4 regions of the Chryseobacterium sp. AG844 genome follow, and region 4 is predicted to be linked to each of the others. Evidence: riboswitches for the same ligand, from Rfam matches in the RefSeq annotation. Region 4 holds a riboswitch; each other region holds the start of a gene.
What was found. Region 4 has a riboswitch for cobalamin ahead of DEU40_RS12405 (acyl-CoA thioesterase). Riboswitches for the same ligand answer to the same signal wherever they lie in the genome.
Positions count from the first base shown of each region.

Region 1: it holds a riboswitch for cobalamin, as region 4 does, so the genes downstream of both, DEU40_RS03175 (TonB-dependent receptor plug domain-containing protein) here and DEU40_RS12405 (acyl-CoA thioesterase) in region 4, are expected to answer to the same signal.
Region 2: it holds a riboswitch for cobalamin, as region 4 does, so the genes downstream of both, metE (5-methyltetrahydropteroyltriglutamate--homocysteine S-methyltransferase) here and DEU40_RS12405 (acyl-CoA thioesterase) in region 4, are expected to answer to the same signal.
Region 3: it holds a riboswitch for cobalamin, as region 4 does, so the genes downstream of both, DEU40_RS19265 (TonB-dependent receptor plug domain-containing protein) here and DEU40_RS12405 (acyl-CoA thioesterase) in region 4, are expected to answer to the same signal.

Region 1 is NZ_QGTV01000002.1:248,973-257,148, reverse strand. Features, by position in the region: gene DEU40_RS03185 (cell surface protein) at 1-473, opposite strand, end outside; gene DEU40_RS03180 (YncE family protein) at 487-1,620, opposite strand; gene DEU40_RS03175 (TonB-dependent receptor plug domain-containing protein) at 1,617-3,650, opposite strand; cobalamin riboswitch at 3,759-3,945, opposite strand; gene DEU40_RS03170 (transporter) at 4,038-4,985, opposite strand; gene DEU40_RS03165 (cytochrome-c peroxidase) at 4,998-6,047, opposite strand; gene DEU40_RS03160 (MbnP family protein) at 6,040-6,870, opposite strand; gene DEU40_RS03155 (hypothetical protein) at 7,070-7,438, opposite strand; gene DEU40_RS03150 (superoxide dismutase) at 7,443-8,117, opposite strand.
Region 2 is NZ_QGTV01000030.1:14,746-22,921, forward strand. Features, by position in the region: gene DEU40_RS22540 (bacteriocin-like protein) at 345-491, opposite strand; gene DEU40_RS22545 (bacteriocin-like protein) at 518-661, opposite strand; gene DEU40_RS20745 (alpha/beta fold hydrolase) at 932-1,792, shown strand; gene DEU40_RS20750 (VOC family protein) at 1,845-2,213, shown strand; gene DEU40_RS20755 (hypothetical protein) at 2,314-2,856, shown strand; gene DEU40_RS20760 (Lrp/AsnC family transcriptional regulator) at 2,940-3,401, opposite strand; cobalamin riboswitch at 3,597-3,783, shown strand; gene metE (5-methyltetrahydropteroyltriglutamate--homocysteine S-methyltransferase) at 3,955-6,258, shown strand; gene DEU40_RS20770 (hypothetical protein) at 6,468-7,178, shown strand; gene DEU40_RS20775 (helix-turn-helix domain-containing protein) at 7,180-7,977, opposite strand; gene DEU40_RS20780 (aldehyde dehydrogenase family protein) at 8,092-8,176, opposite strand, start outside.
Region 3 is NZ_QGTV01000025.1:28,250-36,425, forward strand. Features, by position in the region: gene pafA (alkaline phosphatase PafA) at 1-1,560, shown strand, start outside; gene DEU40_RS19250 (tetratricopeptide repeat protein) at 1,653-2,783, opposite strand; gene DEU40_RS19255 (helix-turn-helix domain-containing protein) at 2,780-4,387, opposite strand; gene DEU40_RS19260 (T9SS type A sorting domain-containing protein) at 4,542-5,855, shown strand; cobalamin riboswitch at 5,993-6,171, shown strand; gene DEU40_RS19265 (TonB-dependent receptor plug domain-containing protein) at 6,203-8,029, shown strand; gene DEU40_RS19270 (YncE family protein) at 8,051-8,176, shown strand, end outside.
Region 4 is NZ_QGTV01000011.1:21,429-29,604, forward strand. Features, by position in the region: gene DEU40_RS12390 (endonuclease MutS2) at 1-920, shown strand, start outside; gene DEU40_RS12395 (hypothetical protein) at 1,016-1,708, opposite strand; gene DEU40_RS12400 (hypothetical protein) at 2,102-2,902, shown strand; cobalamin riboswitch at 2,937-3,118, shown strand; gene DEU40_RS12405 (acyl-CoA thioesterase) at 3,233-3,616, shown strand; gene DEU40_RS12410 (HD domain-containing protein) at 3,673-4,263, opposite strand; gene DEU40_RS12415 (XAC2610-related protein) at 4,265-4,963, opposite strand; gene DEU40_RS12420 (PadR family transcriptional regulator) at 5,473-5,802, shown strand; gene DEU40_RS12425 (PspC domain-containing protein) at 5,814-7,535, shown strand; gene DEU40_RS12430 (1-acyl-sn-glycerol-3-phosphate acyltransferase) at 7,851-8,176, shown strand, end outside.

The DNA of each region.
Region 1 (8,176 bases), on a different contig from region 4:
GAATTACCTCCCACCAAAGATTCATTGGCTTTCTGAAGCATATTCGCGGCAGTATTCCCCGGTAAATATTCCGGAATTTCATTCATAAACTGTCCTACGGCAGGGCGGAACTCCAGTACTTTGGAAATGTATCTGCTATAAGGTGTTTTTTCTTTGGTTACAATTATTTTAGAATGAAAAACCTGCTCGTTTCCTTTATTCCTGATCTTTAAAGTCAGAGGATAAGCATCTGCATTTACACTGATAAATTCAAGTTCTGAGTTTTGGGAAATAATAGAATCGTTGATACTCCAAGTAACCGATCCTGATGCATTGGTAGGAATACTCAAAACCTTTAAACGCTCAATGGTATAGGAATCATCAAGGCCGTTAAAGGTAAATTCGTCTTCATCATCATGTTTACAGGCAATCGCTCCTAAAAGGAAAAAGGAAAAAAGCCCGGTTTTTAAATAAGTAAAGGTATTTCTGTTCATGTCTTAAGATTGGTTATTTGTATAAAAAAGCGAAGTGGGCAGGGATATTTCCGCCTTCCGTTTTCCATTTAAAGTGTCCGTTTTTATCGAAGCAATACACAAATCCCATGGATACATAATTTCTGGCATCTGTCATGTAGATATCTTCTGTGATGGGATTTACGGCAATGCCGTAAGGGGTTTTAATGGCATCTTCATATTCTTTGTCAAAAATTCTGTTGGCGATGATCTGTTCTGTTTTTACATCAATGATTCCAAATGTCTTTTTATAGCTGTGGGTATTGTAGTTGAATTCATTTCCATAGAAATAGAGTTTATCATTCACGATTGTCATTTCACTCACGGAGAGATGGAAATCTTTCTTGACCGTTCCTGTAGCTGCATCTATGAGATAAAGACTGGAAGGAACATTATAATAATCTCCTCTTGAGGTTACATAGAGATCACCGTAATTATCTTTTTTAATGTGATGAAGATTGATGGCAACATTTATTTTTTTGAGTTCTGTAAAAGTGTTCAGATCGATGACGGAAACTGTATTGTCGTAATCGGGAGCCTTATATCCTCCGGAATTAACAACAAATAAGGTATTTCCCACAATTTCCATTTCTTCGGGCTGATATCCTACCACTACCTCACGCTGGATGGAAAAAGAAGTCGTATCAATTTCTACTACTTTCCCTTTTGGTGCTTTCGGATTAATCGCTACAGGTCCGGCGTAGCTGCTGGCATAAGCTTTTCCGTTTTTGAAAGCAAGGTACCGGCAGTTTTGTAATGGAATAGAAGTAATACGTTTGGCCGTTTTGGCATCAAGAACTTCAATTTTATTGGAAACATTGACTACGATATAAAGTTTGCTTCCGTACACTTTGATATCATTTCCTACATCTCCCAACTCTTTTACCACATTGGGATTGATTTCTGCATAAATATTTCTAAAATAAGTTCCCTTGGTGTAATCAAAAAAATCAAGGGTACATTTATTACTCCCCATATTCCCTTCATTGAGCATGTAGAAGCCTTTTATTGCTGTATTTTCTGAAGGAAGCCCTTCTACCACTTCCTGGCGGACAATAATTTCATCTGTACGGCATGAAGTAATAAAAGCTAATACAAGAAATAAAAAATAAAAGTTTAATTTTCTCATAGGGTGAAGTTTAGAATAAGTTTAAAGTTTCTTCCAGGCATCGGATAATTGAGGACAACATCATAGTATTGATTGAAAATATTATTCATCTCAAGGCTTATTTTAAACTGATGATTCGCCCAGTTGAATTTTTTCTGAACAGAGAGATCATGAGTATACCAGGGCTGCACATAATTGTACTGGATATTGTCCTGATTCACATCGTATCTTTCTCCTACATACATCGCACTGTAATTAAAACTCCAGTCTTTATAATCCGCCATCAGACTGAAAGATCCACTATGCCATGGGGTATAAGGAATCTGATTGCGGTAGAAAGTATCTTCGGGATCACTGATATCTTTTGCACTTTGGTATGTATAAGAAAGCAAAGGTCGGAGGGTTACTTTTCCAAGCTGCATTTCAGTCTGCACATTCACATCTGCACCAATGATTTCAACCAATCCAAGGTTCATCATCAGCCAGCGGAACATGCTTCCGTTCGGAGCTGCCACAATTTTATCCTGTACTTTGTTGTAGTAACCATCTACTTTAGCGTAAAAGGTCTTAAAGAGACGGTTGGTATAATTCTTCTGATAGGTAAATCCTACATCATATTGATTGGTGAATTCAGGTTTCAGGTAAGTATTTCCGATATTCGTATAATACAGATCATTAAAGGTTGGAAGTCTGAAAATTCTTTTATAGAAAGCCCTTAGAGTAAGCTCCGGAATTTTTTCAGGCTGATAGCTCATAAAAACAGCAGGCGTCCACTCTCTGGCATCTCCCGGTCTTTTGTTTTTTCTTACTTCTTCAAAAGTAAAAGTTCCTAAAAGGCTTCCCAAAATTTTGAACCTGTTCCACTGATAGGTCGTTGCCAATGCTACCAAGGTAGTGTAACGGGTAGGATAAGAAAAGTTATCCAGATTCGCGTCCAGATTATTGTACTGAAAATCTCCACTCAGGCTGACATCCCAATTGGGAGTGATTGAGTAAATATTGGAAGAGGAAAGATAAAGTTCCCTTTGGATATAGGTGTTATCGGTATAAATAATAGACTGCGAACGAACTGTGTCCATGAAATGGGTATAATCGTAGGCAAATTTTGCCTTAAGCTGTGTTTCAAATTTCGGGAACAGTTTTTTTCTCAGATTAGCCTGTACAAAATAGTTCTCATCGGAAAGTCTCGCTCCTCTTCCGCCAAAGCGACCATTCACAATGGGAGTCGGCATTCCGCGGTTTGAAATATAACCATACCCTCTGATATTCCAGCTTCCGTTATTTAAAGTTCCGTTGAGAGAAGTTTCAAACCGTTTTGCTTTAATATCTGAGTCCTGTCTTTTAGCGATGGTATCGTACGCCTGCTGCCCATCAGGATATTTCTTCGCGTACCGGAACCTGTAAATTCCGTCACTCTGCATAAATTCTCCGCTGAAGCTGGCAGAAACCTTGTCTGAAATTTTCTGTTCCAACCGGAATGAAGGATTAAAGAGATCAATAGATGCACTTTTTGCTCTTATCACCAAATTGGTTTTTCTTGGTCCTTTAAATATGGGTGTTTTAGGCTGTAAATAGATAGACCCCGAAGAGCCAAAGTCCTTTGCTGGCTGAAAAATTTCACTTTTCTGTCCGTTATACAACGATATTTCTTCCAGATCATCCAAAGAGTACCTTCCCAGATCTACCAGTCCGTTTTGGGCATTCCCCAGTTGAATTCCATCATAAAAAACCCCTACATGCTGGCTTCCCATACTTCGGATATTAATGGTTTTCAAACCACCCAATCCGCCGTAGTCTTTAATCTGGACTCCCGAAAAATACCGCAGCGCATCTGCTACAGAATGACTGTTTAGTCTTTCCAGCTGTTCTCCCTGCAGGGTTTGTGCAGGAATAATTTCTTTAAAATTCTTTTTGTAAAGGTTGATTCCTTTAATCGTCTCTTCCTGAAGGGTGTCCTTCTTCTTGGTTTGAGAAGACAAAAGTTGAGATGTTAACACTAATATTGTGAAAACAGCTTTATGAATTGCAGAAGTAGTTAGTTTTGCCGCCATTAGCTCATTTAGGGTAATGAAGACGCTAATGGGTATAAGAATACAACGACAAAGCACAGCTGTCACTGCACAGAATCATTGATGTCCTAAGCTTTATTCCACGAAAGCGTCAAACGATTATTGTCTGGCAGGTCTTCTGACTTACTCCATTTTTGAAATCCTTCCCATTAAAAAAACAGTGGATATATTCTTCAAAAACTTTGGTGCGGAGCTTACAGCAGCGGGTCTGTTCCGGATTTTCACCGGATTCCCTTTTAAGAGCTTTTTACGGCTCACCAAATTCCGGCAAAGATAAATAATTATTCCTAATCCCCAACTAAAATCATGATTTATAAACAATTAAAGCTCCCGAAGGAGCTTTAACATGATTTCAACAAGCGTTTCTTTTTAAATTCCAATATTCAGAAAAATACTGAATCTTGATTTGGCTTCAATATCTCCTCCCGCCAGGCGCGTGTACATGGGAAGCATGACTTCACTTCCCAGGCTCAGCTTTTTATAAGAGGCTTCAAAACCTAATTTTCCATACAAAGCACTTCCTGCAGTGTTCGGCAATGCTTCATCAAACTGTTTATTCTGAGCATAAACTTCTCCCTGAACTCCAGTTTTTACAGAGAATATAGATTTTTCATTTCCTGCAACCTGATAAAAACCTGTTGCTGCATAGTTCCATTGGTTTCCAAAATGGTAATTTTTCCTGTTCTCTGTTTTAATGGTATAATCTGTATTCACCAGTACGGCTACTTTATTTTTCTGAAACTTATAATTCAAAGCGGCCTGATAATCCCAGCTGCCAGTTCCCAGCTGAAAGCTTGGGTTGACACCGGATGCTCCTTTTTCATCAAACTTGCCAAGTGGAATTTTCACGCCCAACCCTCCGCTCAGATGATGGAAATTATCTTTAGAGCTCATCAGCTGGTAAATTCCCATCAGATTTAAATCTCCTATTCCATTGATTCTGATATCTCCCTGCATGGTTTTCTTTTCATGAAAATGGAATGGCAGACTCGCATAAACACTCAGTTTTTTAGTCAGAGGAATTTTCCCCCAAAGTTGCAGCGTATTGAAATACTGATCCTGGGTAAGATCTTTTACAAATAAGTTCTCTTTCGCTTTATAATGCTGAGCAAAGTATTTGATTCCGATAAACTGCGGATTCAGTAAAGATTCAAAGCCGGAAGATCCGTTTCCTGCTGCACAGCCGCAAGCATCACAGTCATCATCAAAATCGAATCTGTTAAGCGTTTCGGGAGCAATATAAGCACTGTCTCTGATGGTTTTTGCCTGATACTGACTAAACACGATCAAACTTACTATCAATATAATCTTCTTCATGTTTTTTATAAATTATTCTGCAAATTTTGGATTGGATATAAAACTTTTATCCGATAATGTTTTCAGGAACGCAATGATCGATTGTTTTTCCTGGCTGTTCATAGCAATTCCTATGTGACCATTCTGTTTAAGCTGAGGATCAAGATTGGCATTATCTTCCACCTGATCCGAATAGAAATTAAGTACCGCTTCTAAGGTGTAAAATCTTCCGTCATGCATATAAGGTGCGGTATATTCCACATTTCTTAAACTGGGAACACGGAATTTCATCCAGTCGACCTGGTTAAGAGTAACTCTGTATCGTCCCGCATCTTTGAACTCCGTATTGTAATAGAGTCCTGTATTTCTGAAACTCTCATCGGTAAACAGTTCTCCGCTATGACAGGAAGCACATTTCTGCCCGAATAAGGCCATCCCTTGAGCTTCTGTTGAAGTCAACTGTTCTTTTCCCAGTCTGAATCTGTCATATTTTGAATCTGCAGAAATTAAAGAAGCCATAAACTGCGACAATGCTTTCAGAATTCTCTCTCCTGTAATGGTTTCGTCTCCATAAGCTTCTCTGAACAGTTTTTTATATTTCTGATCATCTTTTATTTTCGAAATAGCTTCCGGTATGGAACTGTCCATTTCATTTACGTCAGTAATCGGGCTGATGGGCTGCTCATTCAGATTGTGAATCACTCCGTCCCACATATATCTTTTCAAAAAAGCCATATTCTGGATGGGCGGTGCATTCCTGATTCCGATTCTGTCGTCTACCCCATGGCTCACCGTATGACCATGATGGGTAAAAGCATTTTCCTGGATATGACAGAAACCACATGAAATGGTATTATTTCTTGAAAGTCTGCCCTCATAGAATAATTTCCGTCCCAGCTCCACTCCGTTTTTGGTCACCGGATTGATGGATGTATCAAAAGTCATTTTCGGAAAATAAGAAGGAAACTGGAGATTATAGGCTTCATCCTTTTCCAGTGGCTGAATCACCTCATCAGAACATGAAATGAAGCTTAAGACCAATACAAGAAGAACGAGTATCGTTTTAATAAAAAAATTAATCATTGTGAACATGGTCTACTTTAAACATTTTTGTAAGATTGTTGGTAACGTCTACCAAGTGCTGGTTGGACCCCATCAGCATATCATTGGATGTGGTAAGAGTCAGTGCCTTATCTCCGCTCAGAAATTGGTTCAGGTCTGCAAGAATGTGAACAGAAGGACGGATTTGTCCTGTTACTCTGGCCGTTGTTGGAAGATTCAATGTAATTTCACGATAAAGATCAGGTGTATTGTTGGCTGCAGTATTTCCCATATTTCCGGTGTGATTCATAAATTCTTTTGAAGGTGTATCATTTCCATATTTTCCTTCCAGTTTTACAAATACATAACCAGCAGCCCATGACCAGGACATTCCCTTCTGCTTGGCTTTTGTCCAGAATTCAGCTTGTCCGTCCTGTCCCAGCAAATAGGCTTTCTGGCTGACACCCAATCCGAATCTTATTTTTTTGTAATTGTTTTTCGGAACGCCATCCAGATTAAGATAAACAATTCCGGCTACAGCATCTGCCTGATCTACGATAAAAGCTCCTTTGTCAGGATTATTTTCGTTGTATTTAAATTCGTTTCCGTTTTCATCTATCAATGTGATATTACTGATGACGTATTTCAAAGCAGAAAAGTTATGTTTCTGTCCGTTAGCAGAAGTCTGAAACGTCTGATTTAGAACGATATCTCCCACATTGTTAAATCCGTTTTCAAATTTGATCTGAAGTTTTCCAGGCGTAGTATCCTGTGGGTTATCATCATCCCTGCTGCTTTCGCAGGCTGTAAAAGAGAATACAGTAAAGGCAATAAAGAATAGTGATAAAAATTGAGAAATTTTCATTGTTGATTTTTTAAGTTAAATTAATTTGAATGGCTGTAACAGCATTGTTTTTTTACCACAAAAGGCACAAAAGCTCTTACACTTAAGTTTATTAAGTGATACATATTATGTTCAGAGGAGCACTTAAGCTTTTTAAAATCTTTGATTTTTAATTGAGTAAGCTTTTGTGACTTTTTTGGTTGAATAGTGATCGTTTAACTTAAAAAACAGGTGGTTTGAAAATATGGGTAAGAAACAGGAAAGAATAGGCTGTTTCGTAGGTAAAATTGAAATTGAAAAACGAAATTTTTCCAGTAGTGTTGATCTCTGTAGTCTCCGGCAGAATATAGGTATCCAGAACTTTCTGCCCAGAGTTTTTGAGTTTCTGAAAAGGTGAAGATTCTGAATCATTGGCTTTGGCGAGCTCTTTACTCAGGTAACATTTTCCGTTACAGTGAACCTCCGGCCTGGTTTTATTGATACAGAGAACTTTAACAATATAATCATAATTTACAGCATACTCTACCATAGGTACTAAAGGTCTTAGCACCATATAGAAGGTAAAAAGTATGCTGTACAATATTTTCATCAGATTATTTCTTGCTTATCGCTTCGTCATATCTTCTGCTGATTTCTTTCCAGTTGGTAACATTCCAGATGGCGGTAAGATAATCTGCTCTTTTATTCTGATATTTTAAATAATAAGCGTGCTCCCAAACATCAATGCCGAATATTGGAGTTCCCTTTTCTTCTACAACATCCATCAAAGGATTGTCCTGATTAGGAGTAGAGGAAACAAACAGTTTTCCATCTTTCCCTACAGAAAGCCAGGCCCATCCTGAACCAAAACGGTCTGCACCTGCCTTAGACATTTTTTCCTTAAAAGCATCCATACTTCCGAAAGTTTCAGTGATAGCTTTTGCTAATTTTGCTGAAGGCTGTGTATTTTTCTGAGGTGTAAGGACCGTCCAGAACAATTCGTGGTTGTAGTGTCCTCCTGCATTATTTCTTACTGCAGCAGGTAATTTTGAAACATTGGAAAGAATCTGAAACAAAGTTTCTTTTTCCTGTAGAGTTCCGGCAATCGCTTTATTCAAGTTAGCAGCATATGCTGCACCGTGTTTTGAATAATGAATTTCCATCGTTTGGGCATCAATATTTCCTTCCAAAGCATTATAAGCATACGGCAGAGGCGTCTGCTTAAACTGGGCCAGTGCAAACTGAGCTGCGAAAACTGCACTTAAAGCAGCTATTTTCATAATCTTCATAACTTTTTTGTTTATGGTTGAACAATGTTTTCTTGTTAAGCGGGAGGATGGGTGATGGA
Region 2 (8,176 bases), on a different contig from region 4:
ATTTCAGAAAATAGTAAAAAAACAATAGCTGTTTTTTTTGGTGGTTTCCGAAAAATATGTAATTTCGCACTTTTTTTAAAAATAACCAACATCTTCATTATCAGCGTTTTACTTTATTGTTGTCTTTTTTCAATATGAATAAATTGTTAACTTATTGAATGTAGAGATTAAATTTAGGTTAAACGTTTATCCAATAAATTTAATTTTTTAGATTTAAATAGCTGGAAACTAAGTTTTATATTTAATAATAAAGAAACATAATAATGAGAGTTTTTACTTTATACTATAAAATAAAACCCTGCAACTCATATGAATTGCAGGGCTTATTTTGAGAATACAGTCTTTTAACTTAAAATATCACATGGCGCTACACAGATCACCCATGGACATCTTTTGATTCCCGGAGGTGGGCAGCAGGCTTCAGAGCAGCTTGTCGCTCCGCCATTAATATTCCTCAACTGGTCTCTTGAAATTTTTTTTACATTTTTCATAGTCAAGTAATTGAATTACACTGAAATTAAGGCTGGTTTCCGCCACCGCATCCGTCGTAAGGCATACATTGCCACTTACCACCGATTAAACAAAGTTGACCACCTCTGCAGTCAATTCCTCCCTTAATTGTTTTCAATTCTTTTCTTTCGATTTTCTTTAAATTTTTCATAATAAATTGTACGTTTAGTTCAATTCGAAATTAATAAAATTTTATCAACCATGATAGAATTATTGTAAAATTTTTATTTTTTAGTTGCTTAATTGTAGAATGATTAAAGTTTATTTTATGTAATGAAGTAAAATGTTTTTTGGGAATAAGTTTAAACCAATCCTTAAACTATTCCTCTCATTTCTATAAAATCTTGCCCTGTGACAAGTCCGTTTTCCGATCGGGTTGGTAACTTTGACTTAAAATTAATCCACCAAATCTGATAATATTATGAAAAGTCTATTCAAATTCTCTGCAGTATTGTTCTTTATTATTATCCTTGCCTCCTCTCCGGTATATGGACAAAAAATAAAACCTTCTGAAAGTGGTTATGCACCTGTTAATGGCATCAAAGTTTATTATGAAGTCTATGGCAAAGGAAAGCCTCTTGTACTGTTACATGGCGCTTTCATGACGATTGATTTGAACTGGGGTGAATTGATCCCGGAATTGTCCAAAAACAGAAAAGTAATAGCTCTTGAATTACAGGGACATGGTCACACGCCTTTTTCAGAAAGGAAATTATCACATGCTACTTTAGCCAGTGATGTTACAAAGGTAATGGACTATCTGAAAATAGACAAGGCAGATGTGGCAGGGTACAGCTTTGGAGGTGAAGTGGCCTATAAACTGGCTATTCAAAGTCCGGAAAGACTGAACAAACTGGTTATCATTTCATCAACCTATAAAACTAACGGATGGCTGCCCGAAGTAAATAAAGCTCTTGAAGGAATGAAACCTGAACTCTTCACAAACAGCCCTATGCATACTGCCTATAATGCTGTAGCACCTGATAAAACAAAATGGAAACCATTTCTGGAGCAGATGATGGCTTCTGCCGGACAGCCTTTTGACCTGGGTGATGATAATATCTCTAAAATTCCGGTGCCTGTCTTAATCATAGCTGGTGATAATGACGGATTGGATAAAACAGAACTTTCAAAAACCTATAAATTATTGGGAGGTGATGTTTTTGCAGATATGGGCGAATTGCCAAAGTCCCAGCTGGCTATCGCTCCCGGACAAACCCATGTGAGTCTGATGATGCAGACGGCAATGATTCTGAATTATCTTAATGGTTTTTTGAAATAATAGAATGCCATCAAAGAATTGAAATCTGTTTATAAAGTTCAAAATCTGTACTATGAATACAAAATTTGAGGCCGGAATTAATATTGCTATAAAAATTCCCAAAAATAAATACGAAAAAACGGTTGCTTTTTACAGGGATATTTTAAAATTGAAGGTTGAGGAAAAGCCGATAAAAAATCCCACTGTTTCCAGAACCCACGAGGTGAAATTCGGGAATAATATCATATGGCTGGATTGTGTTGACAACTATACCCATTCCGAAACATGGCTGCAGCTTACCGTTCCCGATGTAGAAGCTGCTACACAATATCTGCTGTCAAACGGTGTGGAAACCTGTGACGAAATAGAAGAGCTTCCTGAAAATATGCACTGGATTACCGATCCTGCCGGTACCGTGTTCAATTTACAGGAAAGAAAATAGCCAAAAACAGAAATACAATGTAAAAAATTGCTTAAAATGGGGCTTTGACTAAAATTTTAATATCTTTAGCCATCAAATCATTACAATTTAAAATATTTTTATGCAGACGAGACCATTCCATTTCATTGTCACCATCTTTTTTCTGGTATTAAGTGCAACTGCATTTTCACAGAAAACAGCCGCGTTGGGTTCTTTACTGGACAAAAACTCAGAATTCATATTCCCGCAGACTCCGGATAAAATTTCAAAAGCATTGAACGTAAAAACTGTTTTTTATGAAGATGCCAACGAAGAAAAATATGCAAAATGGCCTATGAAAACAGGACTGGAGCTTTATTGCAGCCTGGGAAAAGACAATAGTATCAATGAAATGTTTTTTGTGACTTCAGACAATAAACCTGTCATTGTGGAAGGACTTCCTTTTGGTCTTGTTCTGAATAAAAGTACATTACAGGACAGTAAAACGAAGTTCGGTAAGTACAATGCCAAAATACAAAAATCGGGAGCAGACAGTGAATTTCCTGGAGGGTCAAAACTGGTTTTTAAAAAAGGGAAACATTATACAACATTGCTTTTCGACAGTAAGAACCTGTTAAAATCAATAGGTTTAACAACAGAACTTACGGATCCGGCTGCCAATTAAGTACTAAAAAACAAAATAATTATAGTATCCGTCATTATTGACGGATTTTTTTATCCTCAGACGGTGTTAACTTTAAAAGAAATCTATATCGTCAGTCCATGGTTGTTTTTTACCTCAGCCATCACAAAAGTACTGTGCGTGCTGCCGATAGAATCTACGGATCCCAATTTGTTAAATACAAAATCCTGATAATGCTTCATATCCCGCACCTGAACTTTCAGAAGGAAATCAAAATCTCCGGAAATATTATAGCATTCGGCAACTTCTTCAATTTCTAAAATTTCTTTTACAAAATCATACCCCACAGACCGGTCGTGAATTTTAAGTTTGATCTGGCAGAACACCGTAAATCCGCGGTTCAGTTTTTCAGCATCAAGAACTGCCGCATATCTTTTAACAAAACCTTCCTGTTCAAGCCTTTTTACCCTTTCGAAAACCGGTGAAGTAGAAAGGTTCACTTCTTTAGCGAGCTCTTTAACGGTGAGTTTGGCGTTTTTCTGGAGGAGCCTGAGCAGCTGTACATCCTTATCATCGAGTTGTTCCACAGAATATTATTCTTTTAAATGATTAAAACAGTCAAATATAAAGAATTATATGCTTTTATTTTTACTTTATGAAGTTTAATTTGCTTAATTATTTGTTTCCAATTGTGGTTTTATTCTGTATTACTAATTTTACACAAAATTAAAAACTTTTACTGATAACCTTTGTTAAAGGTAAAAGTACAGTTCTTTACAGATACTTCATCAAACAGGAAAGGTTTTACTTAAGGTAGATTAATAGGGAATCGTGTGCAAATCACGAGCTGTCGCGCAACTGTAAGTAACCCACCAAAAGTTTCTGTCCTTGCAGATCCACTGCCAAAAGCGGGAAGGATGACGGAAACTGTTACAAGTCAGGAGACCTGCCTTTACTGAATTGACAATGCTTTCGCGGGCTGAAGCTTTGGGTCATACAGATGGTGTATCAGATTTTGTATTTTCTTCTGAAGGGAAATACATTGTCTGCTATGTCACTATTTCCTGAAACTTTTTCCGCAAAACATAACGAAGCATTGTAAAGGACTTCCCAATAAGTTTAATTAAAAAGTTTAAAAAAATGCAAACTCACATTCTTGGCTATCCGCGTATTGGTAGCAAAAGAGAACTCAAAAAAGCCTGCGAGCAGTACTGGTCAGGTAAAATCCTTTTGGAAGAACTTCTTAACACCGGAAGAACTCTCTGCAGTCAAAACTGGAATATCCAGAAAGAAGCAGGAATAGATCTTATCCCATGTAATGATTTTTCATATTATGATCAGGTATTGGATATGAGTCTTGCCGTAGGTGCCATTCCAACAAGGTATCATGAAGTGGTGCTTAAAAAAAACAATACTGAGCTGGATCTTTACTTTGCCATGGCAAGAGGATATCAGAAAGACGGATTGGATATCACTGCCATGGAAATGACCAAGTGGTTCGATACCAACTATCACTACATCGTTCCGGAATTTTATAAAAATCAACAGTTTAAGCTCAGTTCAGATAAGATTTTCAATGAATTTGCAGGAGCAAAACAAGCGGGAATCAATGCAAAACCGGTGATTATCGGACTGGTTTCTTATCTGTTATTAGGAAAAGAAAAAGAAGAGGGATTTGATAAGCTGGATTTGGCAGTAAATCTTCTTCCAGTCTATACCGAGATTTTAACCAAACTTCAGGATCAGGGTGCGGAATGGATTCAGTTTGATGAACCTTTTATGGCATTGGATTTAACAGAGAAAGCCAAAGAAACTTATCGTTATGTGTATGCCGAAATCAGAAAACGTTTCCCGAAACTGAAATTTATTGTGGCTTCCTATTTTGACGGATTAAAAGACAATACTTCACTTGCCGTTTCACTTCCTGTCAATACATTGCATGTTGATCTGGTTAGAAATCCTGAGCAGCTGGATGATATTCTGAATGTTATTCCGGACAGTTTAAACCTTTCATTAGGATTGGTTGACGGTAGAAATATCTGGAAAAATGATTATGAAAAATCCTTGTCTTTCATCAGAAAAGCGGTTGAAAAATTAGGATCTGAAAGGATTTTCATTGCACCATCATGCTCATTGCTTCATTCACCTTGTGACCTTGATTTTGAAACCAGTCTTAATCCTGAAATTAAAAAATGGCTGGCTTTTGCAAAACAAAAAGTAAAGGAAGTCGTAACGCTTAAACAACTGGCATCCGGAACGGAAAATGAACAGGTTCTTGAAGCATTTGAAGAAAATAAAAAAGCAATTGAAAGCAGAAGAACTTCTTCTCTTATCCATAATGATAAGGTAAAACAGAGAGTAAATTCAGTTACTGAAAAAGATGCTCAGAGAATAAATACTTTCAAAATCCGTAAAGAAGAACAGCAGGAAGTATTGCAGCTACCTTTATTTCCAACCACTACAATCGGATCATTCCCGCAAACCACAGAAGTAAGAAGCTGGAGAGCAAAATTTAAAAAAGGAGAGCTTACTGCAGAACAATATGATACCTTATTGAAACAGGAAACGCAGAGAACAATCCGCTGGCAGGAAGACATCGGAATTGATGTATTGGTTCATGGAGAATTTGAGCGAAACGACATGGTGGAATATTTCGGGGAACAGTTGGAAGGATTTGTATTCACTAAAAACGGTTGGGTACAAAGCTACGGAAGCCGTTGTGTGAAACCTCCTGTCATCTTCGGTGATGTTTCCCGCCCAACTCCGATGACGGTGTACTGGTCTCAATATGCCCAATCTCAGACTAAAAAATGGGTAAAAGGAATGTTGACAGGTCCGGTTACCATTTTACAGTGGTCTTTTGTACGTGATGATCAGTCTCGTTCAGAAACTTGTAAGCAGATTGCCTTGGCAATTCGTGATGAAGTGGTGGATCTGGAAAAAGCAGGGATCAGAATTATTCAGATTGATGAACCTGCCATCAGAGAAGGTCTTCCATTAAGAAAAACAGATTGGCAGAACTATTTGAAATGGGCCGTAGAAGCTTTCAGAATTTCAGCAAGCGGAGTGGAAGATGCTACCCAAATTCACACTCACATGTGTTATTCTGAGTTCAATGATATTATTGAAAACATTGCCGATATGGATGCAGACGTCATTACCATAGAATGTTCACGGTCTCAGATGGAGCTGCTGAATGCTTTCGCCGATTTCAAATATCCGAATGAAATTGGTCCCGGAGTATATGATATTCACTCACCAAGAGTACCATCGAAAGAAGAAATGACTGAGCTGCTGAGAAAGGCTCAGAATGTAATTCCTGCCAATCAGCTCTGGGTAAATCCGGATTGCGGACTGAAGACAAGACATTGGGAAGAAACCGAAAAAGCTTTAATCGCAATGGTTGCCGCTGCTAAAGAAGCTTCAGTAGAATATGCTGTTTAGAAAAATTTAAAATAATTAGATCATATAATTCAGATCGTGTTATGATTTTCATGGCACGATCTGTTATTTTTAAAGGTTAAAATAATGGATATCCTATAATATTCTATTCATTTTTATATTCTATTTTTGCAGCTCGGCAAATTTTGACATTCGATCATTTTAGATAGATGTTAAAAGCTGAGCAAACTAATATACTATACATTAAAACCATGAAAGAAGCATTTCCTGAAATGAGATCGGAAACCTATAATCCTCAATACATCGCCACAGTAAGGTGGAGTATTGTGATTCTTTTTGCTGCCATTGCTGTTGTTTTACTGAGATTTTTTATCGATACCCTATCAGAACCTTCTACAGACACAGCTTCTGATATGATTTTCTTTTTGCTGTTTCTTATCGCAGGTTCACTATCCGGGTGGCTCGTGTATGAAATGATGAGGAACCAGGATGAAAAAATCATTGGTCTGCTCATTAATCATCAGGGAATACTGTTTCTCAACAAGCATAATAAAGTACTGTCAGCAATCAAATATTATGATTTGGTAAAAAGTGATAATCCTTATACAAAAGATATATTTTCAGAATCTGCTACAAATGGAAAATACGGAAGTTTCAGAAAGAACCTGTATGTTCATCAAAAAGATGAAAACAGACAACCCCAAAAGAAACTGGTCGGCCTGGATGTGATTCCACTTAAAAACCGATATGATCTTATCGGGCATTTTCTGAAAGGTGTACAGATGTTTCGCCCGGATCTGAAAATTAATCCGGAAGTGTACAAAGATTTTTATCTTGATGAAAAAGCATTACGGTACACTCCGGAAAATCTTAAAAGCGATATGAAAGTGAAAATCATTACAATAGCAGTCGTTATTCTTGTAATTCTTGCTTTCAGGTATTTCTTTTTAGATGAGATCTAAGTTATTTTGCCTGTAAAGCACTAGGCGGATAGCCGAATTGTTTTTTAAAGGCAAATGAGAAATGAGATAAATTTTCAAATCCAAGATCCAGATAAATATCAGAAACAGACTTTCCTTTTTGGCTTAGCAGAAAATGAGCTTCCTTTAATCTTCGAAGCTGAAGCCATTGTCTTGGAGGGATTCCGAATATCTTTTGAAAATCCCTTTTAAATGCAGACAGACTTCTCCCCGTTAAATAAGCAAAACGTTCTACATTAACATTGAAGTGAAAGTTTTTATTCATAAAAGCTTCAATATCTATTTTATAGGGCTCGGAAAAATCAAACAAAATATCCTTAAGGCCGGGATCGTAATTCAACAGTAAGAGGAGAGCTTCTTTTTGTTTAAGCCTCAGGATTTCTTCGGAAGCAGGAAGATCTTCATACGGTAATAATGAGTACATAAAAGAATGTAATGCCTTTTGCTCTGGTTTTATATAGGCCTGAACATTGTCCTTTTTTTCTGCCTGATACCCATATTCTCGGCTGAAATCATGAAGCATGGCATCGTCAAAATAGATGGATATAGTTCTGATTTCCCCGTTTTTGGGTGGATATTTTGCAAATTTTAATAAATGGTTTTTTCTGGCAGAATAGAGTTCTCCTTCTTTAAATATCGTTTTTGTGATGCCGTCATTAAGTTCCATTTCCCCGGAAAGCACCAGGCCGAGGCTGTGAATCCGGGCAAACTGTTCTCCTTCCCTGAATTCTGAAAAATGACAGGAGTAATTGATGGGAAAAGGAATATTATTTTCGCTCATAGCTCAGATAGTTGTTTCTTGATCAATTCTTATTCAAACTTACAAAACTTTTAAGGATCATAGAATCTCCACAGCAAAGTAATCCTGAGAATATTTGCTGTGAAGAAGATTATATTAAGCCAGAATCGTTTTGGGTTCCAGGTAAGCTTCCAGTCCGAATACACCAAACTCCCGTCCAATACCGCTTTGCTTGAAACCA
Region 3 (8,176 bases), on a different contig from region 4:
AGACCTAAATTAGTCGTTGGTCTGGTAGTAGACCAGATGCGTTGGGACTATTTATACCGTTTTTATGGTAAATATGGAAATGACGGTTTCAAAAGACTTTTAAATACAGGATATTCTTTGAATAATGTACATATTCCTTATGTTCCTACCGTTACAGCGTTGGGACACACATGTATCTATACAGGTTCTGTACCCGCTATTCACGGAATTGCAGGAAATGACTGGACGGATAAGGAAACAGGTAAAGGTGTTTACTGTACTGCAGATGAGAACGTTCAGCCGGTAGGTACTACCAATACAAAGACGGGAAGTCACTCTCCGAAAAACCTTTGGTCTACCACAGTAACTGACGAATTGAGACTGGCAACAAATTTCCAGGGAAAAGTAGTCGGTGTCTCTTTGAAAGACCGTGCTTCCATTCTTCCTGCAGGCCATACTCCAAACGGGGCTTTCTGGTTTGATGACAGCACAGGAAATTTCATTACCAGTACATGGTATATGAATGATCTTCCACAGTGGGTAAAATCATTCAACTCTCAGAATCTCCCTGAGAAATTAGTAGCCAATGGCTGGAATACATTACTTCCAATCAATGAATATACAGAAAGCGCACCAGACAATTCACCTTGGGAAGGCTTGTTGGGAAGTGCAAAAACACCTACTTTCCCTTACAGTAATTTAGCAAAAGATTACCAGACTAAAAAAGACAATATCCGTTATACACCTTTTGGAAATACATTGACTTTAAAACTGGCAGAAGCTTCTGTAGAAGGTGAAAAGCTGGGTGGAGATAATATTACAGACTTTTTAGCCATAAATCTGGCATCTACGGATTATGCAGGACATAAATTCGGGCCGAATTCTATTGAAGTAGAAGATGTATATATCAGATTAGATCAGGATTTAGCTGAGTTTTTCAAGTATCTTGATTCAAAAGTAGGAAAAGGCGAGTACACGGTTTTCCTTTCTGCTGACCACGGTGGAGCACACTCTGTAGGATTCCTTAAAGAACATAAAATCCCTACAGGCTTCTTTGGAGAAGATGCGGAAAAGAATCTGAACCAGAAACTGAAAGAAAAATTCGGAGCCGATAAACTGGTCAACGCCATTGATAACTATCAGGTTTATTTCGACAGAAAAGTATTGGCAGACAACAAGCTTGAATTGGATGATGTTAGAAATTTCGCTATAAAGGAAATTGAGAAAGATCCTACCGTTTTATATGTTGTTTCTGTGGACAAAATTCAGGAGTCAAGCATTCCAGAGCCAATCAAACAAAGAATTATTAACGGGATCAACAGACAGAGAAGCGGAGATATTCAGTTAATTTCTCACGATTCTATGCTTCCGCCATATTCTAAAACAGGAACTACACACAGTGTTTGGAATTCTTACGATTCTCATATTCCACTGATCTTTATGGGGTGGGGAGTGAAGCAGGGAGAAAGCAATAAAGAATATCACATGACGGATATTGCACCTACAGTATCTTCTTTATTGAAAATTCAATTCCCAAGTGGAAATGTAGGAAACCCGATTACTGAAGTTATTGGTAGATAAATGAATGGTTCACTGAACATTTTATTGATAAATTAAACAATTACAGTATAAAAAAAACATTCCAACCCGGAATGTTTTTTTGTTTTCATGGCTTAAGTTCTTCTTATCATCTGCTGTATCTCATGATGAAACTTCTTATTTTGCTTTCTGATTTTTATAATAAGATATAACAGTAGAATTATAAGAATACCTCCCAGGAAAACAGAACCTATTTTAATATAACGATCATCAGATTTTAGTTTCTCACTTTTTAAAACGGTTTCCCTGTTATGATTGTCGATCACCTGATTAATAGACTTCAGTTCATTCTGCTTTCTTTGAAAACGCATTTCCAGGTATTTTTTATTATACTGCTGATAAAGATCCTGTTGTCCTAAAGCAAGATAATTTTCAGCCAATTCCTTGTAAAGCCCTTCATTCAGAATGATATCTCCGGTATTTTTACAAAGTTCCCCGGCTTTTAGTAAGAGATCTATTGCGGCTTGATTTTCATGCTTTTGTTTGTGTATTTCAGCAATTCCTTTCAAAGCAAATGCTTCCAGACTTTTACCATAATTCTTCCGGGCATAGCTGACAGACTGTAAAAATGACTCTTGTGCTTTGTCAATCTCATTAAGGTTCAGATAACAGTATCCAATATTGTAGTATACCACACTCATATTGGAGTAAGTGGTTTTCTTTACAGGAACCTTTTCATAATTCTGTATGGAAATCAGGAACTTTTCCAAAGCAATTTCTGAATTAGACTGGCTTTTGTAAACCATTCCTCTTATCGCATAGCTTGCTGCAGTCTCACTATATTTTTCAGGATTTTTTTCAGGAATTTTTGCAATATACTGTTCAGCCTCATTCAGTGTTTCAAGACATTTGTTAAAAAGTTCCATTTGCTGATACTGGATAGCGACTGAAATGAGAACCCCGGCCTGGCTTCTGGGATCATTGGTTTTTTGTAGAAGTTCTTTTGCTTTTAAAATATATTGTAAAGATCCCTCAAAATTTCTTTTAGCAATATTGGCTGTTGAAAGCAGCATATAGAGATCAATGGAGGTTTTTATATCATGAGATTTTTTTAATAATTGTTCTCCGATTTTGATGGTGTTATCGGGGTTGTCATATATTTCAAGTTTTGCCTTTTTTATTAAGACACTATCGGGTGTCTTTTGGCCTTTCACACAATGACAAAAAACAGCCAGCAGCAGTACTATTTTTAAAATTGATTTCATAAGACTTTTGTTTTACTGATTTCCTGAATATAGGTGTTGGGAGACATGCCGGTAACAGATTTGAAAACAGTTGTAAAAGCACTGTGTGAAGAAAACCCGGAATATTCTGCAAGATAGCTCACTTTATAATTAAGAAAAGTAGAATCAGTTCTTAATAGCTGTACAATATGATTGATTCTAAGTTTATTAATGTATCCATTGAAGTTTTTTTCCTTACTGTTAATAATTTCGGAAAGGTACTTTGTATTGATTTCCAATTGAGAAGAAAGCAGCGACAGAGACATGTTTTTATTGAGAAACCTATCGGATTTTTCAAATTCTTCTAGCTTTTGGAGAATTTCATCTTCTTTTTCCTTTGATATTTTTGGCACCCCGCTATCTTTTATTGTATTTGTTTTTTTTAATAGGGTTGATTGGGTCCTTTGACTGGTCTGTTTTTCAAAGAAATCAAACTGTTTTTTTAAGTCTTTATTTTTATTTCTAATGACTAAAAAGTAAGCAAGTAAGCCTAAGATTATCAAGGATAAAACGAGGATCAAAGACCAGGAAGATCTTATAAGCAGATGTTTCTGAAATTCAATATTTTTATTCTGATTGGTTTCCACAAGCTTCACGAGATATCGTATCCCTTCTTTTGAACCGGAATCTGTTTTTGTTTTTAAATCAGTGTAAAGTTTATTGTACTGATGATATTTTGCATCATTATGTACCGCGTAATAATTACGGGACAGTGATTCGTAAATTTTAATTTTTAAATTATTAAACGGAAGATTCTCGATCAATCGAAGACCTGCCTCCAGTTTTTGAATAGAGGTTACATAATCCTGTTTCAGGAAATAGTATTGGGACAGATTCTCATAAGCCAAACCTAAAAGAAACGGCTGGTTTTTCTGAGATTCAAGATCAGCAATCACATTTTCTATAAGTGTTTTATACTCTATTGATTTATTCTGCTTCAGCAGATAAGAAGAGCGAAAAATTCTGTTTTCTATTTTTAAAATTCTGTTCTCTTCATTATGATTCCCAAGGTATTGGTTGCTTTTATCAAGATTTTGTAAGGCTTCAGGATAGTTTCTGTTGATTCCTGAGTTTAATGCCTGAAGCTGATACAATTTTGCAGTGGTGATTCTTAATGCCGGATTACTACTTTTAAGAAGCTTCTGATCATACAAGAGATGAGAAATAATTCTTTTCGATTGATTGTACAAACCCAGATTCTGATACTGATCAGCAAGATTATAACCATTGAAGACCTGCATACAATATGAAAGGTCATTGTTCTGATCACTATCTTCTTTTTGAGCAAAAATATTGACAGACTGTACATAGTCTACCTTCAGGGCAAAAGCTTGTGAAATAATATTTTGAAGTACAATTTTGTGCTCTCTGTTTTGATCACTTACAAGAATTCCCTGGGTATAACTGATGCATTCGTCGGGATTCTGATACAATTTCAGAAATGCTTTATCTGCTAGCATATTGAAGTCGGGGCCGGACTGTCCTTTGGTAATAAGGAAGCAGAAAATAAACAGTAAGATTTGAAATAATTTTTGTCCTGATAAATTGTTTTTTGTGTTTTTTTGAATAATTTCGGTAAAATCCATATTCAAAATATTGTTTTATATCTGTTTGATTATTAGTGTTTTGAAAATTAAACTCTTTTAAAATTCACGAATTATGAAAGTCAATTTCTTTTAATTGATTGAATGTTGTATTAATATTGTTTTCACCAATTCGAAACGCTAAATATAATAAAATATGAAAAATTTTTACAGAATGTCAATGAAAATATTGATAGCTTATCTTTTCCTGAAATTTGGTTTTGCAGAAGCGCAGCTTACTGTAATCGGCCTGGGAAATTATAATGTAGGCGCAGTATCGGATAATGGAGTAGTAAGCTTGCACACCAGTGCAGGAAGTATATATAAATGGAATGTTGCAGGAGGACTCGTACAGATAGGTTCTATAACAAACGGATATCCGGCTGCAGGCAGAACCATTGTTTCGAATGACGGAACCAAAATATCGTCCTCCGTTACCAATGCCGCAACAGGATTCAATGAAATATCTACCTATGATGTCGCTACGGCCACATGGGTAAACAGAGGCGGCCTTGTACCTACAGGATGGGATGGCAGCGTAAGCTCTACCTGGGGAATGTCGACTGATGGAAATACTATAGTTGGTCTTGGTTTTCTCACCGCAGCGAATGCGCATGCTGTGAAATGGGATGAAGTAAACGGAATGGTAGATCTGGGAAGTATAGTTCCCGGACGCAGCTCCAGAGCAAACGCAATCAATGCAGCAGGAACAGTGATCGTAGGCTGGCAGGATGAATCAACCGGAACAAGAAGCGGAGCAAAATGGCAGGATGGAGTGGAAAGTTTTATTACAGATAATAATGGGAATCATGTAGGAGAAGCAGGAGGAATTTCTGCAGACGGAAATACAATAATAGGTTCGGCAAACCCTAATCCTTATGTATGGAATGCTGTGAGCGGACTTACTTATATAACGCATCCTAATGCTTCTTTCAGCTTCAAAGGAGGTGCCACCGGGATTTCTGCTGATGGGAAAAAAGTGATCGGGTATTACAGAGCATTTGGGGCTCCTCCCATGTCAGGAGAAGGCTTTATCTGGACCTCTGCCGCCGGGAGAATTAACCTGAATGATTATGCGGCATCTTTAGGAATTGCCACTAATGGAGTAACAATGGGACTTCCTCTTGCGATTTCACAGGACGGAAAGAAAATTGCCGGGTCAGGGACGAATGCTTCAGGGCAGATGATTGCTTTTTACCTGGATACTTCTGAATTTTTATCGGTGAGTGATGCTGTGAAAGAGAAAAACAATACAGGTATCTATCCTAATCCAGTGGCTGACATCCTGTATTTTAAAGGAAAAGGAAAAATAGAGAAAGCAGAAATTTATAATATGGTTGGACAAAAGGTAAAATCATTGGATACTGTAGAAGGACAGATTGATGTTTCATCTCTGTCAAAAGGAGATTATATTTTACAATATTCCGTAAAAGGAGTACAACAGGAGTCTTATAAATTTATTAAAAAGTAACATATATAAATAGTAAAGTAGTGGGATGAATGGCTGTTTTCAATATTGAAAGCGGCCGTTCTTTTTTGTGTATATAACAAAAGGATAGCATGTTTTGTATAGAAAAGTCTGGTTTTTGGCAAATACATATAAAAAACTATCTTTGCAAAAATTTTGGTTTCCAGTATTTTGGAATGAAAAGGGAATCGGGTGTAACTCCCGGACTGTCCCCGCAACTGTAAATCGCAACACAAGTTTCTGCAAAACGCCACTGTGTAAAAACGGGAAGGAGCAGAATGCGAAAGTCAGGAGACCTGCCAGGATTATAATTAAAAAACATATTGCTTTCGGAGGAAAAGTAAAAAAGTATGGATATAAAAAGATCTTTAGTACTGCTTTTTTCATCTTATGGGTGTTTTCTTTTTGGACAAGAGAAAACCATTGACACTATTTATGTCTTCGACAACCAGATGAACAGGGTGAAACTTTTTCATCCCGTAAAAACAATTACAGCAGAAGATGCTGAAAAAAACTCCGGTAATCTTTCGGAGCTTCTGAGGTTTCAGTCGCAGGTTTTTATTAAAGAAAATGGCCGCGGAGCCGTGTCTTCACCTTCTTTTAGAGGAACTACCGCCCAGCAGACTGCATTCGTGTGGAACGGAATTAATATCAATTCTAATTTTTTAGGGCAGGGAGATATCAATAATATTGCTTTGTTCGGCTATGATCAGATCGGTATCAAAGCTGGTGGAGGAAGTGTAGTGTACGGAAGTGGTGCCATCGGGGGAAGTATTCACCTGAATAATACCCTTGATTTTAATAAAGGTTTCCATGGTTCTTTATTTTCTGAAGTGGCTTCCTTTAATACCTATAATAATTTTGTGAAAGGGTCTTACAGCAATGATAAGTTCAGTTTTAAAGCCTCCGGAAATTATTCTGTAAGTGAAAATGATTATAAGGTAAGCGATCTGAATTACATCAACAGAAACGGGAATTATTACAATACGACATTCAATGTAGGAGCATCCTATAAAATTACAAACGATCATAAGGTTTCGTGGCAAAGCCAGTTTTTTGATTCTTCACAGCATTATCCTGTGTATGAGGAAACGGGAACAAAAACAAAATATACAACTCAAAGTGTAAGAAGTCTTCTTTCTTGGGACTGGAACAAAGCGAAGTTCAGCAATTCCCTTAAAGCAGCCTACACGGAAGAGAATTTTCAGTATTTCGGTTCGTTAAGCCAGCCTAAATCCAGTGGAGGAACCGGGAAGAATTATATCTTTAAAAATGATTTTAATTATTTCCTGAATTCAAAATGGAATTTTAATATCATCGGAGAATTTCAGATTAATAAAGGAGAAGGGTACGAGAGCGGAATATCCAATGTCAGCAGGAATATAGGTTCTGTTTCAGGATTATTGCGGTATTTTGCAACAAAAGATCTGCGTTTTGAAGGAGGATTCAAAAAAGATTTTGTAGAAGATGTAAAGTCTCCTTTTATGTATTCATTCTCCGGAAAATGGAACGCCGCAAAATGGTATGATCTGAGTATTAACGTATCCAAAAACTTCAGATATCCTTCATTTAATGATATTTATTATGAACCGGGAGGAAATAAAGATCTGAGACCGGAAACCTCTACTCAGGTGGATATGACCAATGAGTTCAAAGCGGGAGATTTCAAACTTACTCTGTCTCCCTACTATATGAACATCACAGATCTTATTGTATGGCTTCCAACGGCTATGGGATACTGGCAGGCATACAATGTCAATAAATCCGAATCTTACGGGCTGGAATCTCAGTTGTCTTTCAGCAAGCACTGGGGAAATCATAAATTCAGAGCCAATGCAGCATATTATTATGCAAAAGCTATCGATAAAGAAACGAAGATGCAGAGACCTTACGTTCCCATGCACAGGGGAAATGCCGGTATAGATTACGAATATGGTTTCTTCAGGTTTTATGCACAGGGACAGCTGAACGGTGTTACCTACACCACAAGTGATGAAAAGAGATCAGAAGCTATAGATCCTTATTTTCTTTTAAATATGGGAGTTTCTACCACCTTAGCAAAAAAATATACCTTAGGGTTTAAAGTGAATAATCTAACCAATACCTACTATAAAACCGTTTCTTTCTATCCTTTACCAAAAAGAAACTATAGTGTGTATGCAGCAATAAATTTTTAATAAATTAAAATTGAATAAATTATGAAAATAACTAAACTTTTAACTGTCTTATTTGCAGTTGTACTATTGTTTAATATGTCTTCATGTACAAGTGACTCTGCCGAGTTTGAAATTTCTCCGATCACTTACCAGAACGGATATTTTATC
Region 4 (8,176 bases):
AAGCAGACGCCAATACGCTTTTGCTTATTGATGAGTTCGGTACAGGTTCTGATCCGGAACTTGGAGGTGCGCTGGCAGAAAGTTTCATGGAGTTTTTCTATGATAAAAAGAGTTTTGCCATTATCACAACGCACTATACCAATATTAAACTGGTGATAGAACAGCTTCCCAACGCCCAAAATGCAGCTATGCTCTTCAATGAAGAAACACTGGAACCGATGTATAAGCTGGAAGTGGGACAGGCAGGAAGTTCATTTACTTTTGAAGTTGCAGAAAAGAATAAAATTCCAAGATTTATCATCCATTCTGCCAAGAAAAAGGTAGAGCATGATATTGTGAATCTTGATAAGACGATTGTAAAACTGCAGCAGGAAAAATTTGAGGTTGAGAAACTGAAATCCGATCTTGCCGAAAGAAAAGAATCCGTAGAAGATAAACGTGATAACCTTCAGAAACTGAATGACCAGCTTCAGCAGAAACTTTTCAATTTCCAGAAGCTGTATGAAGAGGAACACCGCAAACTTCAGTTCGGAAATAAGATTGAGGCATTCATCGACAGCTATACCAAAGGAAAATCCAGAAAAGATGTTGTGAAAGATTTTGTAAAGCTTCTTGAACAGGAAAAATTCCGAAAACTGGGAACAGATAAGGATGAATCCAAGCGCCTGCAGGTTGTCAAGAGAAAAATCACTCAACAGCTGAAAAAAGAAGAAGTAATTGAAAAAATTGCTGAAACCAATGAAAAACTGGAAGAAAAGCGTAAAACCGATCGTGCCGTATGGATGAAAATCGGACAACGTGTCCGTATTACAGGAAGTACCAGTGTAGGAACCATTGAGAAAATTTCCAGAAACAAAGTGATTGTCAATTACGGAACTTTCAAGACAACCATTGATGCAGATGAGTTGGAGAGAATATAAAAAGTTATAGTATAATATATAAATTCCCCTAAAAACGATTAACTGTTTTTAGGGGAATTATTAAATTTTGAGTATGCTTTCTTTTGACGAAAAGATTAATTAATCTTCTCTAATGATAATCTGGCCAGCCTAAAAGATTGAGCTGATGATCCACTATAATTATAAAGTAAACCTCTTAGTTTGATTACATCTCCAGCTGCTAAGGTCAGAATTTTAGATGAGGTTAATGTAAATTCATTATTATTTAAATTTCCGCTTGCCACTGCTCCAATTGAAGTAAATGACGCTGGAGCTTGTAAGGTAGTTCCTACATATATATATGTTCCAAAAAAATAGGATGACGGTATGGCTCCATCAACTTTAAGAGCTGATGTAAAAGTAAGTAAATAGTTACCGTCCATTCCAGCCGGAACAGTTAGTGTTGTAGCACTCGATCTCCATGCTGTCAGACTACCCGTACCAAGACTCATATCCAAATCTTTAAGAACATTATTTGCAGGTACACTAACCTCAGCTCCACTTAGGAGAGCACTGTAACCAACAATCGTACTACCGTTATTCCCATTAGACCATACAGGAGGGTTTCCCGGACCTGCGGAGGTAAGTATTTGTCCTGTTACACCGGCACTTCCGGCTGTAGCAGCATCCCCACCTACGTTTAGTTCATTAACTACCTGTAAAGAGCCATTGACATGCAAGTCTTTTTGAGGGGTAGTAGTCTTAATTCCCACTTGCGCAGATAAAAGCGTACAAGCTAAAAAAGCCCCAATTAATAAATAGTTTTTCATTTCTTTGTATTTAGAATATTAAACATGATAAAATTACTAAAAAATAATTTAACAACAACCTTTAAAATTAATATTTTCGATTTTAAAAACTCTATTATATTAAAAATTCTACAATACACAAATACACATATTAAATTATGATTAAATTAAAAATAAACATATAACAAAATTGATTTCATCAATAAAATAATAAATTTAAGAAATATTAAAAATTAAACATCCAAAATATTATCATGTTTATATAATTATTTATCAATAAAAAATACTCACCGCAAGAATATCTCTTGTATCAATTAAAACTATTCTAATAAAATGTAAATAATATAAAAAGATCTGCCTTGTTTAAATACACAATATATTTAATTTATATATTTGAGGGATCAAAAAATTTTCATGATGACTTTCATAAATAAAGCATTCTATTTATCCGCTTTCAGTATTTTATCTATTGCTTTTGTAAAAGGGCAGACTAAAGTTCCTTTTGGAGTGGTAAAAGCTGAAGAAGGATATGCCAACGTACGTGTACATAAAGACGACTACCGAAAAATTGTAGACAAGATCCGTATGCGTAAAGGCGATGTATTCGTTTATGTAAAGCCAGCTCCCGGAGAAACGGAATGGATATGGATTAAATATCCTGAGAAACAGGATGACGACAAGCCTTTTGTGCGTTATGAAACTCTTGATAAAGAAGGAATGGTGAATAAAGGACGTATTGCCTATGTAGACCAGCTTCCTGCCTATACTCCATCCAGATCTAAAAACGGAAGATCCCTTATTTTCACAGACAATTCTGATCCTAAAATCCCTACTGCCCAAAGAAGCAAAGTGGTGATTGATATTTATCCTTCTAATGCGGGATACCGTAAAAAGGAAAAAGATGCAGATGGAAAAATTCTTACGATTGATAAAGTAAAACCATGGGGAATTGGAAATGACCTTCCTGAGGGAATGACCGAAATCAAATCCATCAGAGTGCAGCAGCCCGGAAGAGGATCTGTTTTTGTAAGGGAAGCCATCAAAAACATGTTCCAGCCTACCATGGATTTTGAGAACATCGGGGTAACTTCTCTCGACAATGATAATATTTTCCTTTATATGATCAATGGTTCAGGAGAAAACAGATATACAACACTCTGGACAATTAAGAAGGGAAGAGTAATCAGCCAGATTATTTATCATAATCCGGAATAAATTCATTATTTTTGCATTCGAAAAGTTTTTACGCTTATTCATCACAGAAATTGGTTCTGCATCACTGCAGATTAAAAGGGAACCGTGTGAAAATCACGGACTGTCGCGCAACTGTAAAGTAACTGAAGTCTTTATCAAAGATCCACTGTGCGAGGCATGGGAAGGAGATAAATGATGTTACAAGTCAGGAGACCTGCCTTTTTCTTAAACATGTAACTTTCGCGATTTGAAGTTGTATTGATCTGATGGATTGTTTCAGGAATTCTATAGGTTCCTGTCATTATTCTGTTGTTTCCAATCATTTCCTATCGCTTTAATTAATAATGATATATGACTACAGAAGAAAGAATTGAAGCATCCGAAACCAGAATCTTTAAAGCGGTTTTCCCTAACACAACCAATCATTATGATACTCTTTTTGGAGGTACAGCGATGCAGCTGATGGATGAAGTTGCTTTTATTACAGCAACCCGTTTTGCCAGAAAAAGAGTGGTAACCGTAAGCAGTGATAAGATCGATTTCAAAAAACCCATTCCTGCCGGAACTATAGTGGAACTGATCGGGAAAGTTTCATACGTGGGAAAAACCAGTATGAAAGTGAATGTTGAAATTTACACTGAACAGATGTATTCCTATGAAAGAGAAAAAGCTATTGTAGGTGATTTTACTTTTGTAGCCATCGACGAATTCAAGAAACCAATTCAGATACTATAAATAGAGTTTCGGGCGGCCAAAGGCCGCCCGAAACCTTATTATATTTTTCATTGAAATTATTTCAATACTTTTTCTGTTTCCAGACTTTTGCTCAATAAAAGCTCAAAAGCCTCTCCCATTTCATCCGATGCTCTGCTGATTGCATTTTCAAGCATATTTCGGATTTGTCTTTCCGTTACTCCCGCTTCAGTCCAGCTCTTTCCGGTAGTATGGGAATTTAAGATAAATGGCATAATTCTGTCGATTCCGCAGGCAAAAATAGCATCCGGTGTTTTCTCATCTTCAAACTCAAGCCACAGGTTAAAGAATTCTGTACGCAAAGGTTCATCCAGAATTCCAAAGATTTTCTGAGCGGAAATTTTCTCTCTTTCAAACTTTCCTACCATGGCTTTTTCATCAAAAATAAAAGTATCTCCGGCTTCTATTTCCACAAGATCATGAATGGAAAGCATTCTTATTACCCTCAATAAATCAATATCTGCACGGTTTTTGGCGTATGGATAAAGGATCTGAGCCAGAATAATAATCTGCCAGGAATGTTCCGCCGTATTTTCTCTTCGGGAATCGTCCGCATTATAATTTCTTCGTTGTACATTTTTAAGCGCATCCACCGCCAGGATAAAATCGATCTCTTTCTGAATTTTCATCTTACTTCTTATTTCTGTTATATTGATCTGAAGGATATACCTTTGTCCTGGTAATCCATTTATTATTGAGCTTTTCCTTTGTGGTAACTTTTACACGGCCTTCAACCGTCATATCCTCTTCTTTTTCAAAAACTTTATCAAGTCCTTTATTCGGAATTACGGCATATTCTATCGTAAAAATATCACAGCAGCCGGACTTTCCATAAGAAATAAGACGTTTGCGTTGGGCATCAACATCAAAAATATCAAGACCATTGGACCCCAATTCTGTTAGTTCTTTACTTTTTACAAACCCCATTCTTGTTTTGTTGAAGACATATACGTCATAAGATGCCCCGCTGTAATTTCCCATATTTCCATTTCTTATTGCAACATCTTCCGTTCCGTCAAAATTAAAATCATCTACAATTATACTACGCTGGTCCTTTGAAAGCGGAATCAATTTCCCGCGAACCAGTTTTTGGCCTTGTTCCGCATATACAACAAGATCATCAGAAACAAAAGTCTGTACTTTGCTGTTTTTATGGTCAAACAGTTTCACCGTTCCTTTTCCTCCACATCGGTCATTGTAACAGTTTTCTGTCTGAATGACTGCATCATAGTTCTTTGATACATTTTTAATTTCAAACTGATACTGCCCGAAACAGAGCGGCCCCAAAAGAAATACTGATAAGTGCCTGTACTTATTTAAAATATTCATGGTAATAGGAATGATTTGGATGTTTTTTTATTCCTAACAAAAATACGAATCATAATACCGACCTCAAAATCCATGTCTCATTATCTGTCAGAATTTCTCTCCTATAAAACAGTATTCACAGATAAGAAGCTTTCTCCCGCTATCCGCTCATACTCCTCGCGCCTGCCTAAAGCCGTGGCTGCTGTGGGGTAACCGCTTCTATCGGGGCTATGGATATGAGTAATGAGTAATGGATAATAATTAATAAAAGATCATTTTTTCTATCAATTTTATTTAAAAATTAAAGATTTCTGAGCTATTTTCTGTTAAAATTCATTTTACTTAAAATTCAAGATAAAATTTATTTAATTGATTTTCAATATTTTAAATAATTTATTTTAAAAATTTCACTACTTTGTATTGCATAATACCATTTTATTTACATATCTTTGTAATGTAAAATTAGAATAGGCTCAGCTAGCTAGGGGCATTTTTCTAAAAATATAACTAATTAACAAAACTTATCAAAGATGAATACCGAAAATACCAAAGCGCAAATGCGAAAAGGAATTCTGGAATTCTGTATTCTAAGTCTCATCAATAACCGTGAAATGTATGTTTCTGATCTTATTGACGAACTGAAAAAAGGAAAACTGGATGTAGTGGAAGGGACCCTCTACCCTCTTCTCACAAGACTTAAAAACGGAGAGTTTCTCTCTTACAGATGGGAAGAATCTACCGGGGGACCACCCAGAAAATATTATCAGATCACAGAAAAAGGAAAACTTTTCCTGGATGAACTTCTCAATACATGGAATGAACTGACAGCCTCAGTAAACCAAATCACTCAACAATATTAAAAAACAAAGTTATGAACAAGACACTCTCAATAGGACTCGCAGGTTTTTCTTTTACCATAGAAGAACACGCATATATAAAGCTCAGCGATTACCTGAACGCACTGAGAAGCTCTCTGGATGCTTCTGAGGCTGATGAAGTAATGCATGACATAGAAATAAGAATGGTGGAAATTTTCAAAGATTCTTTAGGAAAACGTGAAGTGATCAACGATACCGATGTAGAAAGGGTAATCGCACAGATTGGAAGCCCTGAAAAAATCGAAGAACAGGAAGAAGCTTATTTTTCTGAAAAAACATCTGCCAGAAACAATAATTCAGGAACCCATTATACAGATAAAAAACAACTGTTCCGTGATCCGGAAAAACAAAAAGTAGCAGGGGTTTGCGCAGGTTTAGCTCAATATGTAGGAATGGATATTACTACCATGAGAGCAATCTGGCTGGGAATCTTCGTGTTAGGAATTTTTACAGCAGCCATTTCCTCTTCATTAATAGGTCTTTTATATGTAATCCTTTGGATCGTACTTCCAAAAGCTGAAACAGCAGCAGATTTCCTGAAAATGCAGGGAAAGCCTATGAACTTCGACAATCTTAAGAATGAGTCTAATAAATTGGTGCAATTTGCCAATGAATCTACTCAGAGGGTCGGAGAAATCTATAACGAAAACAAACCCTATATCAACAATGCAAGCAGTGGAATCTGGAATATTTTCAAGTATATCGTAGGAGGATTCTTCGTATTGATGGCTGTAAGCAGCATTATCGGAGTATTTGTATTATTCGGTCTTTTCGGAATGGATACAGACTTTCCGGGAGCTAATGAGATGAGATTCTATATGGACGATCAGGGACTTGATAAAGTACTGGCTGCGATGATGGTCATCGGAAGCTTAATTCCGGCAATCCTTTTCAGTTTATTAAGCATCAAAATATTCTCGCCAAAAACTAAACTGAGAAATATCGGATGGGTTGTAGGTGGTTTATTCCTTCTTCTGATCGGTCTGGCCACTTACTTCGGAATCAGTATGGCTAAGAAAGACATGATCTATAGAGGCCACAAGGAAGATGTAGAAAATGTCGCCATCAATACTACTTCAGATACCGTTTATGTAGATGTAAAACAAATCAATATTCCTCAGAACTTCAAAGCGTACAACAATGATATTTATTCTGATAAAAAATCAGTGTATGAAGAAGATTATATTTCTGTAGATGTTACAAGAAAACCAGATATCAAAACACCTTATCTGATCATCAAAAAAGAAGGAAAAGGATATAACTTCCCTATCCAGCTGACAGTTCCTGTAGAAATTGTAAACAATAAAGTATTACTTCCCAACTACATCAAATATCCATATGAGCACAGATTCAGAGATTACAGCCTTGAGTATGAACTTGTAGTTCCGCAAAAAGCAGTGGTTATTTCAATGAACAAAAACCATATCCATATGGATGGAGACCTGGACGGAGACGGTATCAATGACAACGATCAGGACAGAAATGAAGACAATAACGGTATCAGAATTGAAAAGAATAAAATCACGGTAAACGGTTCAAGCATTGAATACAACTCCGATGATAAAGACAGCCTCATTGTAAACGGCAAGAAAGTTCCGAACAACCAGGCAAAGAAAGTAATTGATTCTGCGGTATCCAACATCAAAAAATCAAATAAAGATGTGGACATCAAAATCAAAGACGGAAAAAACGAAATTTCCATACAAACTAAATAATTAACTTCAGAGAGTGGTAGAAGGTGTGGGTGGATGGCAACCGTTTGAAATTCACACCCTTCTTCTCTCAGAAAAGTGAAAATAAAGCTCCATTTAGTTTCTTATGTGAAAAAAAAGTTTTAATTTCGTAAAGCTAAAATTTAATAACCAACCAATCAAAAACGCAGCCTTATCATGATACAATTTGCAATGGAATTCGTAATGAAAATCGTAGATTTAATTAGCGGTTTGTTTTAAGAGCGATAATATTTCAATATATTTGTAAAGTATAACCAAAGTTTGGTTATACTTTTTTGTTTTTAATCCGGGAAATCTATGAAAAAGCTATTAGGCAAAGCAATGTTAAAATTATTAGGTTGGAAGGTCGTCCTGCAGGGTGATGTCAACAACCTGAACAGGTGTATCCTTGTGGTTGCACCGCATACCCATAATATGGAGTACATTTTAGGAAATTTCGCCTACTGGTCCTTGGAAAAACCTTTAAAAATTATCATCAAAGATGCACACACCAAAGCCTGGTATGGAAGTATCGTAAAAGGACTTGGAGGTATCGGAATCGACAGAAGCCAGAAAAACGACCTTGTGAATTTCGTGGCCAACCAGTTTTCAAAGGAAGATTTCAGTCTTGTTATTACTCCTGA